DNA from 2 places in the Desulfotomaculum sp. 1211_IL3151 genome. Region 2 is predicted to be linked to the other one. Evidence: predicted binding sites of a transcription regulator. Region 2 holds the regulator's gene; the other holds the start of a gene.
What was found. Region 2 encodes HrcA, which represses chaperone genes, less so after heat shock. Its sites were predicted from a motif close to TGTTAGCACTCNNNNNNNNNGAGTGCTAACA; they were not measured.
Positions count from the first base shown of each region.

Region 1: groES (co-chaperone GroES) is a predicted target of HrcA. The motif match lies at 1,907-1,937, and genes of this name have one in related genera.

Region 1 covers NZ_JBAIYV010000006.1:29,834-39,482, forward strand. The annotation lists gene groL (chaperonin GroEL) at 1-1,510, opposite strand, end outside; gene groES (co-chaperone GroES) at 1,567-1,851, opposite strand; gene V6C11_RS00720 (MogA/MoaB family molybdenum cofactor biosynthesis protein) at 2,159-2,647, opposite strand; gene fdhD (formate dehydrogenase accessory sulfurtransferase FdhD) at 2,759-3,547, shown strand; gene V6C11_RS00730 (winged helix-turn-helix domain-containing protein) at 3,601-3,984, opposite strand; gene V6C11_RS00735 (molybdopterin biosynthesis protein) at 3,993-5,927, opposite strand; gene V6C11_RS00740 (molybdopterin molybdotransferase MoeA) at 5,952-7,184, opposite strand; gene V6C11_RS00745 (hypothetical protein) at 7,302-7,481, opposite strand; gene hemZ (coproporphyrinogen dehydrogenase HemZ) at 7,622-9,088, shown strand; gene V6C11_RS00755 (5-formyltetrahydrofolate cyclo-ligase) at 9,100-9,649, opposite strand, start outside.
Region 2 covers NZ_JBAIYV010000012.1:36,855-46,503, forward strand. The annotation lists gene V6C11_RS02185 (hypothetical protein) at 17-244, shown strand; gene hemW (radical SAM family heme chaperone HemW) at 235-1,371, shown strand; gene hrcA (heat-inducible transcriptional repressor HrcA) at 1,606-2,649, shown strand; gene V6C11_RS02200 (TCP-1/cpn60 chaperonin family protein) at 2,674-4,242, shown strand; gene grpE (nucleotide exchange factor GrpE) at 4,259-4,834, shown strand; gene dnaK (molecular chaperone DnaK) at 4,890-6,740, shown strand; gene dnaJ (molecular chaperone DnaJ) at 6,817-7,932, shown strand; gene prmA (50S ribosomal protein L11 methyltransferase) at 8,193-9,119, shown strand; gene V6C11_RS02225 (16S rRNA (uracil(1498)-N(3))-methyltransferase) at 9,122-9,649, shown strand, end outside.

The DNA.
Region 1 (9,649 bases), on a different contig from region 2:
CAGCGTTCTGTAAAGCGGAACGAGTCACTTTGGCAGGGTCGATAATACCGGCAGCGATCATATCAACATATTCTTCGGACATGGCATTGAAACCTTTGCCAGTGGTACGAGCTTTTTCTACTACTACAGAGCCTTCAAAGCCTGCGTTGTTGGCGATTTGACGTAGGGGCTCTTCCAGGGCACGCTTGACTAGATCTACACCAGTTTTAGCGTCACCTTCCAGTTGAATGCTGTCTAGGGAAGAGATGATATTTACAAAGGCAGCACCACCGCCGGGTACGATACCTTCTTCAACAGCTGCACGAGTAGCGTTTAGAGCATCGTCGATGCGCAGCTTTTTCTCTTTCATTTCAACTTCAGTGGCTGCACCAACTTGGATAACAGCTACACCGCCAGCCAGCTTGGCCAGACGCTCTTGTAGTTTTTCGCGGTCAAATTCGGAAGTGGTATCTTCGATTTGCTTCTTAATTTGAGCGATACGTCCCTCAATACTAGCTTGCTCTCCGGCACCGCCAACAATGATGGTTTCTTCTTTCTTAACCCGAACTTGACGAGCAGTACCAAGCATTTCTAGGTCAGCCTTGTCTAACTTGAGACCGATATCTTCGGTAATTACGGTACCACCGGTCAGAATAGCAAGGTCTTCTAACATAGCCTTACGACGGTCACCGAAACCAGGAGCCTTAACGGCTACTACATTAAGAGTGCCGCGAAGTTTGTTCAGCACCAGGGTAGCCAGTGCTTCACCTTCCAGGTCTTCACAAATCAGCAGTACGGGCTTGTTGCCGGTTTGTACAACTTTTTCCAAAACGGGCAGCAGTTCTTGTACGGAAGAAACTTTCTTATCGGTGATTAAGATGTAGGGATCGGTGAGAGCCGCTTCCATCTTATCCGTATCCGTGATCATGTAAGGAGAAATATAACCACGGTCGAAGTTCATACCTTCAACAACCTCTAAATTGGTCCCAATACTCTGGGATTCCTCAACGGTAATAACGCCGTCTTTACCCACTTTTTCCATGGCTTCGGCAATCAGGTTACCGATGGACTCATCGTTAGCAGAAACGGTAGCAACCTGGGCAATCGCTTCTTTGCTCTCAATGGGCTTGGCCATTTCTTTAATTTCTTCAACGGCCTTTTCTACTGCCTTTTCAATACCACGCTTGATAATCATGGGGTTAGCACCGGCGGCTACGTTCTTGAGACCTTCACGTACCAAAGCTTGGGCCAAAACAGTAGCAGTGGTGGTGCCGTCGCCGGCAACATCGTTAGTCTTGGTGGCTACTTCTTTAACCAGCTGCGCACCCATGTTTTCAAAGTGGTCTTCCAGCTCAATTTCACGGGCGATGGTTACACCATCATTGGTAATGGTGGGAGCACCAAATTTTTTCTCAATGACTACGTTACGACCCTTGGGTCCAAGGGTTACTTTAACAGTTTCGGCCAGAGCATTAACGCCTCTTTCCAGTGCCCTGCGAGCTTCTTCGCGGAAAATAATTTCTTTAGCCAAGGTTTTGACCTCCTTAGAATCTTAAATACTGGGTAAGTACAAAAACAGAAAATAAATTATTCAATAACAGCCAGAATGTCCATTTCACGCAGGATTAAATATTCTTCTTCGTTTAGTTTAATTTCGTTGCCAGCATACTTGGAGAAAAATACTTTGTCCCCTGCTTTTAAATCAAGGGCAGCACGCTGACCATTTTCCAACAGACGACCGGGGCCTACAGCCACGATTTCACCCTGCTGGGGTTTCTCCTTTGCAGTATCAGGCAGTACAATACCGCTTTTAGTTTTTTCTTCCTGGGGCAGTGCCTTAACGACTACCCTGTCACCTAATGGTTTAATCACAAAAAACCCCTCCTTTGAAATATTTAAGGTTTTTAGAATATACGGGTAAGATTTTTGTTAGCACTCATCTGTGTTGAGTGCTAACACCTAATAAATATAATATAGAACAAGAAATTTAAAATCAAATACCCCGTAAAACAAATACAACCAATTATGTTGCTTATAATCCATAATACGGGTATTTATCTTTTAATTTCTCCTTCTACATTACATTTACATTGGCTTTTATCTATTATTTCCCTCACTAGGTATTTTTGCCCTATTCCTGGTTATTTTATGCAATGTTTTTAACAAATTTTAGATTATTTTAAAAATGTCCGCATTCCCCACCACGGCCTGTCAAGATCTCCAGGCCATGGGGCAATACCGGTAAAATAACCTCCAGGCATTCCCTTACTCCTTTTACGCTGCCAGGTAAGTTAATAATTAGGGTTTTACCTCTGGTGCCACTGACTGCTCTGGATAACATAGCCTTGGGGGTTTTTTTCAGGCTTTCAGCCCGAATGGCTTCTGCCAATCCTGGCACCTGCCGAGCGATAACGGCAAGGGTAGCCTCCGGCGTATTGTCTCTGGGTCCCAACCCGGTTCCACCCGTGGTGAGAATCAAGTCCATACCCGCCTGATCAGCAAATTCGACGAGCGTATTTTTTATAACCTCCGGATCATCCGGTACAATGCAATATTGTTCCACATTCCCTAAACCCTTGACCATTTCTCTTATTGTGGCACCGCTAATATCTTCCCTTTGCCCCTGGGACCCTTTATCACTCATGGTGATAATTCCTATTTTGTACATTTGCTCCCACCTCACGTTTTGATCTAATCTTCACATATTGGCTGCGTTGGGGTACAATAAAAGTAACTGAATTTTGCTTTATTATGCTTTTACCTTCTAGGGGGTTATCAAATGGTCAAGCAATCAAATAAAACAACTTCTCAAATTATACGTATTAAAGGCGACAAAATAATAACCACCGAAGACTTTCTTGTGCGGGAAGTACCCATAACACTGTTTCTAAATGATAAAGAGTTTGTTACAATGGTTTGTTCTCCTCAGGCAGTGGAAGAATTGGCCATCGGGTTTCTTTGCTCGGAAGGCCTTTTACAATCACTGGATGAAATTAAAAACATTTGGTATGACGAAGAAAACGGCATTGTTTACCTGGATGCGCCAGGTATCGAGGCCGAGTCTAAGTTTCTTAAACGAAACATAACCAGTTGCTGTGGCCGGGGACGACCCGTCTTTTACTTCGTCAACGATGCAAAAAGCATGAACAAGGTAACCACCGATCTAATGATAACACCCGGCATGGTCTGGGATCTCTCTGACCGTCTAGAGGAAATGTCTACCCTTTTTCAGGAAACAGGTGGTGTTCATAATGCCGCCTTATGTACCCCCACCGAGGTTGTTTATTTCTATGAAGATGTAGGACGTCATAACGCTGTGGATAAAATATTTGGTCGTTCCTTTTTAGACAAAATTCCTTTGGAGGATAAGATCCTGGTCTTCAGCGGTAGAATTTCTTCGGAAATCGTTATCAAAATTGGCAAAATGGGATTGCCTGTAATTATCTCCCGCTCTGCCCCGACAGATCTAGGTTTAGAAATGGCCAAGCAGTTAGGCATCACCGTGATAGGCTTTGCCAAGGGAGAAAAAATGAATGTCTATACCTATCCCGAGCGGATTTTGGGATAGCTTTGGAGTATTACTTATGGATCGGCCATGGGCCAATGGGCGTGTGCCATGGCTCACGGCCCATTCCCAAAGCACTCATCAAAAGTCTCCTGACAAACCCTTTCCACCTTTTCCCGAAACTCACCAAAGCACTTAACTAATTTGTTGCCTTCAGGTGTCAGTGTAGCACCGCCGCCGAGATCCCCGCCAACTTGGGTTTCTACTAGCAAAACCCCCCAGCTTTTTTCTGCCCTTTTGATTTTTCCCCAGGCAGCCCGGTAAGACATACCCATTCTTTTAGCTGCCTGGGCTATGGACCCATAATCGTGCACATTCAAAAGAAGATAATAGAGCCCATCGCCAAAATTGGTCTCCCCCTTTTCCAGCCACACTTTACAGCCTGGTCGAAAAGGTTCTGCCGGAGGCCGCTTCAGGTTGTCCGGGTCATTCTTCTTCATACTTCCTCCTAGATCCCCTGACGATACATAACCCCACCGCAATCCCGCAGGTCATAGCCACCCAAGGCTGCCACCTGGTGTCTGAACTCTGGGGTTGCAATCACTTCCAACAATCGTTTGATATAAGGGGTATCCCAATATTCACCTGGAATACAAAGGTCATAACGTTCTTCCACCACTGGCACAAAATCTAAATCCAATGCCTTAGCCGCCGCCAGGATACCCAATGAGGCATCGGCGGCACCACTGGCCACTGCCGCTGCCACTGCCATATGGGTATACTCTTCGCGGTTGTAGCCATAAATGCTATCTGGATCAATATTAAGTTGCTTTAGACGGTAGTCCAACAAGATCCTGGTACCGGCTCCCCGCTGTCGGTTAATAAAGCGAATCCCTTCCCGGGCCAGATCTTCTAAACCTTGAATCTCAAAGGGATTGCCCTTAGCCACCATCAGGCCCTGCTGACGGTAGACTAAATTCACCAGAACGACCGGACGATCCCCCAACAATCTTTGAATATAGCTCACATTGTAATCACCCGTCTCTTCATCCAATAGATGGGTTCCAGCACAGTGACATTCGCCCCGCTTCAAGGCCGAAAGACCTCCCAAACTGCCTACATTGGCACTGGAAAGGCTGGCTTCGGGAAACCTGCGGCGCAGATGATTGGCTAAAATATCCAGGGACATATCATGACTTCCGATGACCACCGTGGTCTGTCTTACTTCTTCCAGTGGCCGCATCAGTTCTACCTTAACGGATTCCCCCGCTCGGTAACCCTCCGAAAGCCTGGGAACTCTTAGCATGCCATCGGCCCGAACCAGGGACATGATGACCCCCGCGCCCCTAGAGATGGGAGTGGCGATTAACTTCTCACCTACCTGACCCATCTTTACCCGGATGAATTCCTCTACCCCCATGGGAGATGGCATCTTGCGTGAAACAATGGCCTCGGCGGTGACCGGATTGGGCGGGATCGAGCCTAACATTTTATAAATAATGGGACGAACAAATAACTCCATGGCCAGATAGGCTGAAACCGGATAGCCGGGTACACCAATTACGGGCTTGCCATGGATTTCACCCAATATAACGGGTTTCCCCGGCTTTATGGCCGCACCATGGGTTAGCAGTGTGCCCAGCTCCCGCACCAGCTCCGCGGTATAGTCCTCCCGTCCCGCGGAAGACCCCGCATTAATAACAACAACATCTGCCTTTGCCACTGCTGTAAGAATCGATTGCTTTAATTCGCCCCAGTCATCAACAGTAATCGGCCAACGCAGGGGTTCACCGCCCCAGGTTTCAACTAGGGCACCAAAAACCCTGGTGTTATACTCTACTATATCACCGGGCTTGAGAGCCCCCCCGGGTTGAACCAATTCTGTACCAGTGGGCAATAAAGCCACCTTGGGTTTGGGATGAACTTTAATTTTACCGATGCCCCCAGCCAAAATTCCCCCAATATCCATTGGTCGAATTTTATGATTCGCTGGCAGAATCATCTCGGTGGCCACCACATCTTCCCCAATGGCCCTCACATGTTGCCAGGGTGCCGCTGCGGAGGTTATTTCAAAGACATCCTCTGCCACAAAGTGAACATCTTCAATCATAATCACTGCATCACAACCAGCAGGGATCGGATCGCCCGTATCCACCACCTGAGCTTTCTCACCCAATTGAATCGTCTTAGGTGCAGCATCGGAGGCCCCAAAGGTAATGGCGGAATCCACCGCAATACCATCCATGGCCGAAGCATTGTAATGGGGTGAAGAATGAAAGGCAAAGATAGGTTCTGCGGTAACTCGCCCCAAAGCTTTCTCGGTAACAATCTCCTCTGGTGCAAGGGGAGCCAAAGTGCCTTTTTCCCTGAGGTGCTGGAACAAACCCTCTAATGCTTCTTCCCACGGGCGATCATCCAGATATACATCACGTTTATTTCTCATGGCTTAATCTCCTGTTCTTTTTATCTAAAAAAGCCATACATCTAGTAATTCCCCAGCTTCTACCCCTTCTTTACCCAGGGGAATGTGGGCCACGCCGTCAGCTTTCACCATGGTACTGATCAGTCCTGACTTACCCAACACAGGATCAGCCACGACGGTGCCATCATCCAATCGGCGCAGAGCAACCCTTACAAAATCCTCTCGTCCGGTGGCGGAGTGTATATTTCGAGTAATGGCTGCCCGTAAGGGATAACTTCTATCGGTCACCCTGTGCAGGGTTCCCTTAATGATCGGTCTTGCTAATAGGTCAAAAACAACCATGGCTGAGACTGGATGACCTGGTAAACCAAAGACAACCTTCCCCTCCACCACAGCCCCAATCGAAGGCTTGCCCGGTCTTATAGCAATACCATGGAATAATAGCCCCGGATTGCCCAAGGTTTCGATAACCTTAGCCGTAACATCCCGGGCACCCACCGAACTGCCACCGGAAATCAGCACCATCTCATTTTCCTCGAGAGCGGTTAACATAGCCTGTTGCAAAGCAGCAAAATTATCTTCAATAATTCCGTATAGAGTGGGGCTCCCCCCAGCCTCTAAAACCTGCCCATAAAGGGCATATGAATTGATATCTCTCACCTTGCCGGGGCTAGTGGGTTTTTCCGGGTCAATTAGCTCGTTTCCAGTGGATAGAATACCAACCTGCACAGGTTTTGTCACCGCTACCTCTGTAACACCTACCGCCGACAATAGGCCCAGATCCTGGGGGCGCAGTCGGTGACCTGCCCTTAATACAACACTACCCTTGGTAACATCCTCCCCCCGCCGCACCAGATTGTCTCCGGGTGCCACTGGTTTGGTCACACCAATGGTTCTTTCATCTAACTCCTCTGTATATTCCACCATGACCACTGCGTCAGCACCGGGGGGCAGCATGCCACCTGTGGGAATAGCCCAGGCTTGTCCCGATCCGATGGGACCCAGGGCCTCTTGCCCCATCAATACCTCTCCGGTCACATCCACATAGGATGGTAAACTTTCAGAAGCCCCAAAGGTGTCTCTGGCCCGCAGGGCATAACCATCCATCGTAGAGCGATCAAACCCCGGGACATCCTCTTGGGCAATAATATCTCGGGTTAATATTCTATTTAATCCCTGTAGAAGTGGTACCGTTTCTTCACTCTGCCAGGCAGGCAAATGGGAAGCTAAGGCACCTCTGGCCTGCTGCACGGTGAGTACATTAAATAATTCCGCCAAAATGATTCCTCCAAAGTCTATCTTGAAAAATGGCCATGGGCCATGGGCTTTAAACCATCATCTATGTCATCCTCTGATGGTGTTGTCAGGATGCATGGGAATTTCCCTAGATTTAGTTTAAAAACAACCCAATTCGCAAGCCTTTATTTTTATTTTTAACTCATCACAAATATCCCCCACAACCTTTGGGGGTACATCATTATCACTGGCAATCTTTCTAGCAGCAGTACAGGAGAGTTTACCTTCCTTTGCTGTTGCTTTAATACTTTGTAGGATTTTTTCTTTTTGTTCATCCATTGTGAAATCTCCCCTCATATTGGAATGCAGCCTATTTGTGTTATTATTACAATACAATGTCAAAATATCCTGCCGATTCCAGTAAGTGCTATGTTGTTTTTGCATAACGATGCCGTTATTTGTAAAAAGGAGAGAGAAACTTGATTATTGGACTTTCTAATACAGCCTTTGAATATAGGGGAACGATTCAGGACATTATTTGGTTATTTTACCCAGGTGCCATATTCGTTGAGTCTGAGGGAGATTTTTCGCTCCATTTAAACCTAGGCCAGGCAAAAAAACTTTGGGCAGAGGCCCAACTATTTGCGAATGGTTCAGCCCTGGCCCAGAGGGAAGAAGGACTACCCCTGGCAGCAGAGGAAACCCCCAATGAACTAAAACGACTGGCCCGTTTGGCCGTGTATAGGCTATTGTCTTCCTATAGCAAAAGAAGTCCCTCCCCCTGGGGTATTATGACTGGCATTCGACCCACCAAGGTGGTGCATCGCTTACTTGATCTTGGCTGGGACCAAGAGACAGTAAAGACTTACTTACAGGATCATTATGCCCTTCGCGCAGATAAAGCAAAACTAATCACCTCCGTAGTGGCGGTGCAGCGTCCTTTACTTTTATCAAAGGAACAAACTAAAAAATTGCTTGGTATCTACATCGGCATTCCGTTCTGCCCTTCCAGATGCCTTTACTGCTCATTTCCTTCCTACTCCATTAAGCGTCACCGGGACATGGTAGACCCTTTTTTTAAGGCATTGCTTACAGAAATAAAAGTCATCGGAGAAACAATAAAATCCCAGGGGCTTCTTGTGCAAAGCATCTACCTGGGAGGTGGCACGCCAACCAGCCTAAATTATGATCAGCTTCAGCTGCTGCTGCAGGCTATCCAGCAGCATTTGAAAACCCCCGGCACCCTAGAAATAACGGTGGAAGGAGGACGTCCTGATACATTAAACGATGATGTTTTTGCCCTGCTAGCTGATGCCGGGGTAAATCGGCTGAGCATCAATCCCCAGAGCATGAACCAAAAAACCCTGGATGTAATTGGCCGTGCCCATACCGTTGAGGATATTTATCGTTCCTTCGAATCAGCTAGGAAATATCCCTTCTCTACTTTAAATATGGATTTAATTATTGGTTTGCCCGGGGAAACAGTTAAAGATGTGGCTAGGACCATAAACCGTGTGCTACAGCTTAAACCAGAAAATATAACAGTCCATGCACTGGCCCTCAAACGGGCTTCTAACCTCAAGCAGCGTTTGGCTGAATTTCCTCTGCTGCAGGCCGAGGAGGCAGTGGCCATGTGGCAGGAAACTGCCCAGGGTGCAGCAGCCCTTGGCCAACGACCCTACTATATGTATCGTCAGAAGCAAATGGTTGGTAATCTGGAAAACATCGGCTATGCTCTGCCTGGCCACGAATGTATTTATAACATTCAAATGATTGAGGAACGACAAACCATTATTGGTCTGGGAGTTGGAGCTGGCTCCAAGTGGCTAGACCCGGAAACCTTAACCTTAGTAAATGAGTATAATGCCAAGGACCCCAAGCAATATGTGGAACGGCTGGATGAATATATTGTGCGTAAACTAAAACATCTCAAGGAAATCTTCTAAGGGACAAAGCCCTAACACTCAATGATCCTCTTTTCCGTGATAATATATTGCACTGGCTGATCGTACTGTCCCATCCGGTTTGAAAAATCTTGCTTAACTTGCAATTCATAGGCCAAAGCCACGGTAACGGCACCTTTTTTAAGGCGGGGTATGAAACGGTCATAGTACCCGCCGCCGTAGCCCATGCGGTTGCCTTTATGGTCAAATACTGCCCCCGGCACAATAACGAAATCAATCTCCCATGGGTCAATGGGTCGTACCTTATCTGGTGCAGGTTCTAAAATACCATAGGAACCACGGGTAAGGTCGGAAGGGTAATTCACCAACTGAGAAGGGGTCATGGAGCGGTCTACTGTGTTGGCCACAGGAACCACGACCCTTTTCCCAACACCCAAAGCATGCTTAATTAAGCTATTCGTTTTTACCTCATTTCGAAAGTCCAAGTAAACCATGATTGTACCGGCCCCTTGGTAAAGATTCATCCCAAGCAATCTTTCTATCACCTGGCCGCTTTTTTCTATAACTTCCGCTTGAACAAGGGCACTACGTGCTTCCAATACC
Region 2 (9,649 bases):
TCGTGAGGTAGGGCAAATGACCTGTTATTTAAACAAGTTAAAACCAGTGTTAGAAAAGGCTGGTCACGACACGCTAACGAAGAATCAACGTAAGATTGTCGATCAAACAGTTCGTGCTGTAACCGGAGCCAAGGGTCGCTGCCCCCAGGTATGGCCGGTGGTGGAGGAATGGATCAAGGACCCGGCCCAGGAACAACGTTTAATTAAGGAAATTCAAGATAAGCTGGTGGAACCATGTCCCTAGGTCTCTACATTCATGTACCCTTTTGTATGCGAAAATGTCTTTACTGTGATTTTACATCCTATCCCATAAACCAGGCACAGGTGGCAAATTATCTCCGGGGACTGGAAATGGAAATAGAACTTTATTTAGAAGTACTTGGTTTAGAGAACACGTCAATAGAAAGTATTTTTGTGGGTGGTGGTACGCCCACTTCTCTTATGTCCGAGCAATTGGCAAGGATTTTGGAACGGCTGGACCGTTCCTTTTCTATTACCAAGGATGCAGAGATAACCACCGAGGCTAATCCAGGCACGGTAAATCTTAGCGAGCTTAAAGAATTAAGGGCTGCCGGTTTTAATCGCCTCAGCCTGGGGGTACAGTCCACCCATCAGGAACTTCTTTCCCTGATGGGTCGGATACACGACTTTGGTCAGGCCAGGGAAGCCCTTGATCAAGCAAGGCAAGCTGGCTTTACCAATATAAATCTAGACCTCATCTTTGGCCTGCCGCAGCAAACCCTGGGCCAGTGGCAGCAGACCCTGGCAGATATCATCATGCTCAAACCGGAACATATCTCCTGCTATGGACTGCAATTGGAAGAGGGAACACCCTTAACCTGCTCCATCGAACAGGGGAAATTACCAGCCTGTTCCGAAGAAGATGATTTAGCCATGTTTCAGTCAGCCAGTGCTATTTTACGGGCAGAGGGCTATGAGCACTACGAGATATCCAACTTTGCCCGGGCAGGCTATCAATGCAGGCACAATTTACTTTACTGGCATAACGGCGAATACCTGGGCTTTGGACCAGGGGCACATTCCCATCATAATCAAGCACGTTGGGGCAATGTGGAGAATATTGATAATTATGTCTCTCTGCTGCAAAGCGGACAGCAACCCCTGGCAGAAAAAACGACCCTAACCATGAAAGAGCAAATGGAAGAAACCGTTTTCCTGGGATTAAGAATGTTAAAGGGATTAAATAGGATTGATTTTCAAAACCGTTTTGGCGTAGCCATAGACCAAATTTTTGCCCGGGAAATTGCCCGGTTGGTACGTTTAGGTTTAGTAAAAACAGAGGATGGGTATCTTAAGTTAACAGAGAAGGGTTTACCCATTGCAAATCAGGTTTTTTTAGAATTTGTGTAAAAAAGTGAATACCCATATTCGTTTCCTATGACCTGGTCGCATACCGCGAATGGCTGACGATCTAAAATCTCCCTTTTCAGGGGAAAAAATCGATTGGTTATTCATTAACCTACCTTTGATACACGCTACTGTCCTTGACAAATATTTTTTCATTTGCTAAATTTTTATTTAGATTAGCACTCATCGTCGTCGAGTGCTAACACCTATATGGGTAGGCTGGGAGGGTGAGCCGACGTGAAAATGGATGAACGAAAACAACAGATTCTGTTGGCCATCATTAAAGACTATGTCAACACAGCAGAGCCAGTAGGATCAAGAACGATATCCCGTAAATACAAGTTAGGCGTTAGCCCTGCCACCATTCGCAATGAGATGTCAGACCTAGAGGAGATGGGCTATATCGAACAACCCCATACCTCAGCTGGTCGCATACCATCCAACCTGGGTTATCGCTACTATGTGGACTGCTTAATGCAACGGGAACAGCTTAGTGAAGAAGAAGAAGGAACCATTCGGCGTGGCTATCAAAATAAAGTGCGGGAAGTGGGGGAAATCCTCAATCGTACCGGTAGAATGGTAGCGCAGCTGACCCATTATACAGCCTTGGTTCAGATGCCGAACTTTGGCAGAAGTGCCTATAGGCATGTGCAAATCGTACTAATGGCACCGACTCAGGCAATCTTAATTGTGGTGATGGATACCGGTGCTGTGCATCATCAAATGATGACAGTATCCGAAAACATTACCCAGCAAGATCTTGACCAAATTTCCAGTGTTCTCAACGCGAAGCTACAGGGCAAGACGATGGACAGTATTCGACTGAATCTGATTAAGGAAATTTACTTTGAACTGTCTAAACATCGTAGTATTTTAGACCTGGCCATCGAACTAATGCAGGACGGGATTACCCCTGTCAAAGAGGATAAAATCTACCTTGAAGGGGTATTCAATATTCTAAATCAACCGGAATTCCATAATGTTGAGAGGGTAAAGGTACTTCTTTCCTTACTGGAACAGGAAAATTTGCTAAAGGACATCCTTGACTACCCTAAGGACAGTCAAGGAATCACCATTAAGATTGGCAAAGAAAATAATCGCCAAGAAATTCAGGATTGCAGCATGGTAACTGCCACTTATCAAGTGGGGGATAAAATACTAGGAACCATCGGTGTACTGGGACCCACCAGGATGGACTATGCCAGGGTGGTCACAGTGGTTGACTGTATGTCCCGTAATTTATCCAAAACACTGGATCGTATTCTGAAGGGACAGGGTTGATGAAGTTAAGGAGGAACCGTTTCTGTGAGTCTTAAACAACAGGCAAGCCAAGGTGCCGAAGTCAATGAAAAATTGGCCGCTCTTATGACCAATGCCAATGCTGTGAGAGCCATTGCCGCAGCTGTAGAAGGAACCCTGGGACCAAAGGGGTTAGACACGATGTTGGTGGATAAATTTGGCGAAGTGGTCATTACCAACGATGGCGTTACCATTTTAACCATGATGGAGGCCAATCATCCTGCTGCCCGGATGGTGATTAATATTGCTAAATCCCAGCAGGAAGAGATAGGGGATGGCACCACCACTGCCACAGTGATGGCAGGGGCCCTAGTCAGTGTTGGGGTCGATCAGGTGATCAAGGGAGTTCCGGTGTCCCGGGTTATCGAGGGTATCCGCTCGGGTGTTCGCCGGGCCTTGGAGGCGATGCAGCAACAGGCAGTGCCCTTGGAGGATGTTCATCATCCCTGGCTCAAACAAGTAGCCCTGGTGGCGGGTAGGGAGCACCAAGACATTGCAGATCTGGTGGTGCAGGCTGCCCGTTTAATTGGTAAAGAAAAACTAATTGATAGAAACTTTAAGCTTTCGGATACGATTATATCCCAGGAAGGGGCCAATAATCAGGTTTTCATGGGTGTCATTATCAATAAAGAAACCATGAGCAAACAAATGCCCCGCCAATTAAAGGAACTTAAAATCCTGGTCATTGATGATGCACTGGAACCGGAGGGAATTGAGGATGAGGCCCTCAGTACCGAGTCGGGTTTTGCTCGTTATTTGGCGTTGCAAGAAGAATTCCGTGCCAATCTGCAAAAGATTATTGACCTTGGCGTGGGTCTGGTGTTGGTGGACCGTGGCGTAGATGATAACGTCGAAGAGGTGTTTACCGATGCCGGGGTGATGGTGGTACAAAGGGTTCTCAACAAGGAACTGCGTCGGGCAGCGGAACATACCGGGGCCCGCATTATCAAAAAAACCAGTCTTAAAAAAGATATTACGGAGTTGGCTAAATATCTAGGCCGGGCCGACGAAGTTTTGGTAGATGAAAAATTAGAACAGGTCTGGATTTTAGAAGGCAAAGGCAAACCAATGGCCACGGTTTTAGTGGGAGCTGCCACGGAGGAAGTGGTGGGTGAAAGGGAACGAATTGCTAAGGATGCTGCCAGCTCCGTACAAGCCGCCATTAAAGGTGGCGTGGTTCCTGGAGGCGGAGCTTTGGAATTGGCTGTCTCCCGGGAAGTAGAAAAAACCCGGGAAAGTACCAGGGGCATGACTGCCTATGGCATCAGTTGTGTGGCCGAAACCCTGCGCCGTCCCATGACTCAAATTGTAGCGAATGCCGGTTTCAACCCCCTGGAGAAACTGGGGGATGTCCTGGCAGCCCAGGCAGAGCAAGGTAAGATTTCCCTGGGGGTAGATTGCGACAGCGGGGAGCTTGCAGATATGTATGACTTGGGTGTCATCGACCCGGCCCTGGTAAAAATCCATGCCCTTAAAGCTGCCGGCGAGATAGCCGAAGCCATCCTGCGTATTGATACAATTATAAAAATGAAGGATTATAAACCTGCCACAGAGATTGGCGGGCAGGGAACATAATAAAGAAGGTGATACAGTGACCGAGGAGCAAATGATGAACGGTCAAGAAACGGCAACAGAGGCTGAGGCATACCAAAGCAATAAAACGGGAGAGTCCACCACCGGTGCTGCTGCAGTTAATCTGCCTAATGATCCAGAGGAGTTAAAAAAATTGCTGCTGGAAAAGACGGAGGAAGCTGAACAAAGCTACAACAGAGCCCTCCGGCTGCAGGCAGATTATGAAAACCTGCGCCGTCGCACTCGCCAGGAGCGGGAAGAACTAATAAAATTTGGTTCTGAACAACTTATTACCGGATTACTGCCAGTCCTGGATAACTTTGAAAGGGCGATGGCATCTGCCGGTGATGGCGGTGAGGGCTTTGTCAGTGGTGTGGAAATGATCTTCCGTCAACTCAATGAAGTTCTGGCTGGGGAGGGCTTAGCAGCAATTCCGGCCCAGGGTGAGCAATTTGACCCGAATATTCACGAAGCCATGCTGCAGGCGGAGGATACCGGGGAACCGGAAAACACCGTAGTGGAAGAACTCCGCAAAGGCTATTATCTAAAGGGAAAGGTTATTCGTCCTTCGATGGTTAAGGTGGCGAAATCATAGCCAGGTATTCTCAATACTTACTTTGATATAAATTTTTTCTCAGGAGGTAAAAACAATGGGAAAAGTAATTGGTATTGACTTAGGAACAACAAACTCTTGTGTTGCCGTGATGGAAGGCGGCGAAGCAGTTGTTATTCCAAACGCGGAGGGTGCTAGAACCACCCCCTCAGTGGTAGGTTTCTCCAAAACCGGAGAAAGATTGGTGGGTCAGGTTGCCAAACGTCAGGCTGTCAGCAACACCGATCGCACCATTCAATCCATTAAACGCCACATGGGTACCAATCACAAGGTAACGGTGGATGGTAAAGAATATTCACCCCAGGAAATTTCTGCCATGGTCCTTGGTAAACTCAAGGCCGATGCCGAAGCTTATTTAGGTGAGTCAGTGGCTCAGGCTGTTATTACTGTACCGGCTTATTTCAGTGACGCCCAGCGTCAAGCAACCAAAGACGCTGGTAAAATTGCCGGTCTGGAAGTTCTGCGTATTATTAACGAACCCACCGCAGCAGCCTTAGCCTATGGTTTGGATAAAGAAGAAGACCAAACCATCCTGGTTTTTGACCTTGGCGGCGGTACCTTTGACGTATCTATTTTGGAATTAGGCGACGGAGTCTTTGAAGTAAAGGCCACCAGCGGTAATAACCGTTTGGGTGGTGATGACTTTGACCAACGTGTTATTGATTATTTAGTGGCTGAGTTCAAGAAAGAAACGGCTGTTGATTTAGCCAAAGATAAAATGGCGCTGCAGCGTTTAAAAGAAGCTGCTGAAAAGGCTAAGATTGAGCTGTCCGGTGTGGTTAACACCAATGTCAACCTGCCCTTTATCTCCGTTGGTGCCGAGGGTCCTTTGCACCTGGATGTTAATATCAGCAGAGCAAAGTTTGATGAATTAACCGCAGACCTGGTGGAAAAAACAATGGGACCCACCCGTCAGGCTTTAGCTGATTCTGGTTTGCAGCCAAATGAAATTAATAAAATTTTGTTAGTGGGCGGTTCCTCCCGTATTCCCGCTGTACAGGAAGCCATCCGTAAATTCCTGGGTAAAGAACCTCACAAGGGGATCAACCCGGATGAGTGTGTGGCCCTAGGTGCTGCCATCCAGGCCGGAGTTTTGTCCGGTGAAGTGAAGGATGTTCTGCTGCTGGATGTAACGCCTCTGTCCTTGGGTATTGAAACACTGGGTGGTGTATTCACTAAACTTATTGACCGCAATACCACCATCCCAACGTCCAAGAGCCAGATCTTCTCCACGGCAGCGGATAACCAGCCTTCTGTAGAAATTCATGTATTGCAGGGTGAACGTCAGATGGCTGCAGACAACAAGACCTTGGGTAGGTTCCAACTAACCGGCATTCCTCCAGCACCCCGTGGTGTACCACAAATTGAAGTTAGATTTGATATTGACGTGAATGGCATTGTTTCTGTATCGGCCAAGGATATGGGGACCGGCACAGTCCAGAGCATTTCTATCACCGGCGGTACGGGTGGATTATCTGACGATGAAATTAACAGAATGGTCAATGACGCCGAAAAATTTGCTGAAGAGGATAAAAAACGTAAAGAAGCAGTGGAAGTTAAAAACCAGGCAGACAGCATGATTTACCAGGCAGAAAAGACCATTAAAGATCTGGGAGATAAGGCAGAAAAAGATAAGGTAGAGGCACTGCAAAAAGCCATTGAGGAACTACGCACAGCGATGACTGGTAATGACACGGATTTAATCAAGAATAAGCTGGAAGAACTAACCAAACCTCTGCACGAGTTAACGGCTGCCATGTACCAGCAACAGCAGGCCCAGCAAGACCCTGCCCAGGGTGGTTGTGCTGACGGAGGCTGTGGCACCCAGGCTGAAAAGGATCATGTTGTGGATGCCGACTATGAAGTAAAGGATGACAATAAGCAGTAAGATAACATATACTATAGAGTGTTAATTACAGGGGAATCTCGATTCCCCTGTAATTATGAATGTAAGGTGGTGAATCATGGCTAAGCGAGATTATTACGAGGTGCTGGGCGTTAACAAGGGTGCCTCTGCGGAAGAAATAAAGAAATCTTACCGTAAGCTGGCCCGGCAGTACCACCCAGATGCCTACCAGGGCGATAAAGCAGAGGCTGAAGCAAAGTTTAAAGAGATTGCGGAGGCCTATGCCGTACTAAGCGATAATGAAAAACGAGCGGCCTATGACCAATTTGGTCATGCTGCCACCGATGGTCAAGGCTTTGGGGCCGGTGGTTTTGGCGATTTCGGTGGAATTAATGATATCTTTGATATGTTTTTTGGCGGCATGGGCAGGCAGCGTAATGGCCCACAAAAGGGCAGTGATTTACGCTTTAACATGGAAATTTCCTTTAAAGAAGCTGCCTTTGGCATAGAAAGGGATATTCAGATTCCCCGTACCGAAAACTGCGATACCTGTGACGGTTCCGGTGCTGCACCGGGAAGCAATCCCAAAACCTGTGGGACCTGCCATGGCTCAGGACAAGTACAATATGCCTCCAACACTCCCTTCGGTCGGATTGTTCAGAGCCGAACCTGTGATCGGTGTCACGGTTCTGGAAAAATAGTTGAAAAACCCTGCCCCACTTGCCGGGGTGCCGGTCAAATCAGAAGGACCAAAAATATTCATGTGAAAATTCCTGCGGGTGTTGATGAAGGTTCCCGTCTGCGGCTTGCCGGCGAGGGTGAGTCAGGACTCAGGGGTGGCCCACCGGGGGATCTTTACGTCTATATCATGGTGCGGCCTGATAAATTCTTTCGCCGGGAAGGCAACGAAGTTGTCTGCGATATGGAATTGACCTTTGCTCAGGCAGCACTGGGCGATACCATCGAAGTCCCCACCTTGGACGGCACCGCTGACTTAAAAATTCCTGAGGGGACACAAACAGGGACCATTTTCCGCATTAAAGGAAAGGGTATCCCCTACCTAAACGGCAGCGGTAGAGGCGACCAGCATGTCCGTGTCAGGATCGTTACCCCCACCAGGCTGAATGAAAAACAAAAGGAACTGCTCAGAGAATTTTCCCAAACAAGCGGTGAAAAAGCACTCAAAGGCACAGAAAAGAATATTTTTGAAAAAGTGAAGGATGTTTTTAAATAGCCGCCAGCCAGCCGCTTTTTGGTCTTTGCTGGCAGCAAGGAGTTTGCGACAGCGGGGACGGTTCCCGCTGTCGCATTCGCTGTTAGTTTTAGTTAGGGTGCATGGGCCTGGGGCTTTTTGTGTATTCCGGCCAGGATTCCTGGCTACCCTATAGAAATACCCTAGTCCAAAAGCGGAAGGCTGATGGCTAAATCCGGCGAATGCGGCTGCATCATTACATAGACTAAGCTACAATTCGTGTAAGGTAGGTGAAACCCCCATTGAACTGGTTGGAAATCTCTGTCCATGTGCCCCATGAGGGGATTGACATGGTAAGTAATATATTTGATGATTTGGGTGCTGGTGGGGTTGTTATTGAGGATCCCGCCTTAATTAACCAATACATTGAGGCCAATATATGGGACCATTATGAATTTGCCCCAGAGGTTCTTAACCGACCGATGCCTATTGTCAAGGCCTACCTGCCCGAAGGACCTGACTTAGAGAATAAACTGGCGCTTTTACAGGAGCTTTTAATTGCTCTGCCTTTACCCACAGTGCCTGTCTTCGAGAGCCATGAAGTGGCAGAAGAGGATTGGGCCACGGCCTGGATGAAATATTATAAACCAGTGGAAATTGGCAATAAATTAGCAGTTAAGCCCAGTTGGGAAGATTATACCCCAGAGCAACCAAGAATTGTTCTGGAAATGGACCCAGGCATGGCCTTTGGCTGCGGCAACCATCCCACCACCACCATGTGCATGGAATACCTGGAAGGAATTGTTCAGGGTGGAGAAACAGCGGCCGATGTGGGAACCGGTACAGGCATTCTTGCCATCACAGCGGCTAAGCTGGGAGCTGCCAAGGTTTTGGCAGTGGACCTGGATGAAGTGGCTGTTAAGGTGGCCAGAGAAAACATAGAAAGAAACAAAGTGGCTGATACAGTCGAAGTTTTCCATGGCAATTTACTGGACAAAATAAATAGTAAGGTTGATATTGTAATTGCCAATATCGTGGCCAATGTCATTATTTTGTTGGCACCCGATGTACTGCGCATCTTAAAGACGGGTGGTTATTTTATTACCTCCGGTATTATTCAGTTCCGTGCCGAGGAAGTTCGTGAGAAATTAGAACAAATCGGTTTTAGGATAATAGAACGGAAAGAAGACGGGGAATGGGTTGCCTATCTTTGTGTTTTGGAGGGATAATATTGCCCCGATTTTTTGTCCAACCGGAACAAATTAACAGCGACACAGCCCTGATCAAGGGACCCGATGTAAAACATATCAGCCGGGTTCTGCGCATGGCCGTGGGAGATTCCCTGACCCTTTTAGATGGCCGAGGGAATGTTTACCTGGCTGAGATTGTTGAGATTAACAAAGAAGAAGTCCAATGCAAAATCCTTGAGCAGCAGACTGCCAACTCTGAACCAAAGATTCAAGTAACACTGGTACAGGGTTTACCCAAAGGGGACAAAATGGAAACAATTATCCAAAAATGTACCGAATTGGGAGTAAGCCGGGTCATTCCCCTGGCCGCGGCACGTTCTGTTGTCAAATTAGATGCCAATAAAGCAGCAGATAGGCAGCAACGTTGGCAGAGGGTGGCCATGGAAGCAGCTAAACAATGCCGCCGGGCGGGTATACCAGAGGTACATAGAGTAAGTGACTGGGACACCATTTTAGCAAAGCTTCCCCCGGATGCACTGGTGTTAATGCCATGGGAGGCTGAAAAGAGT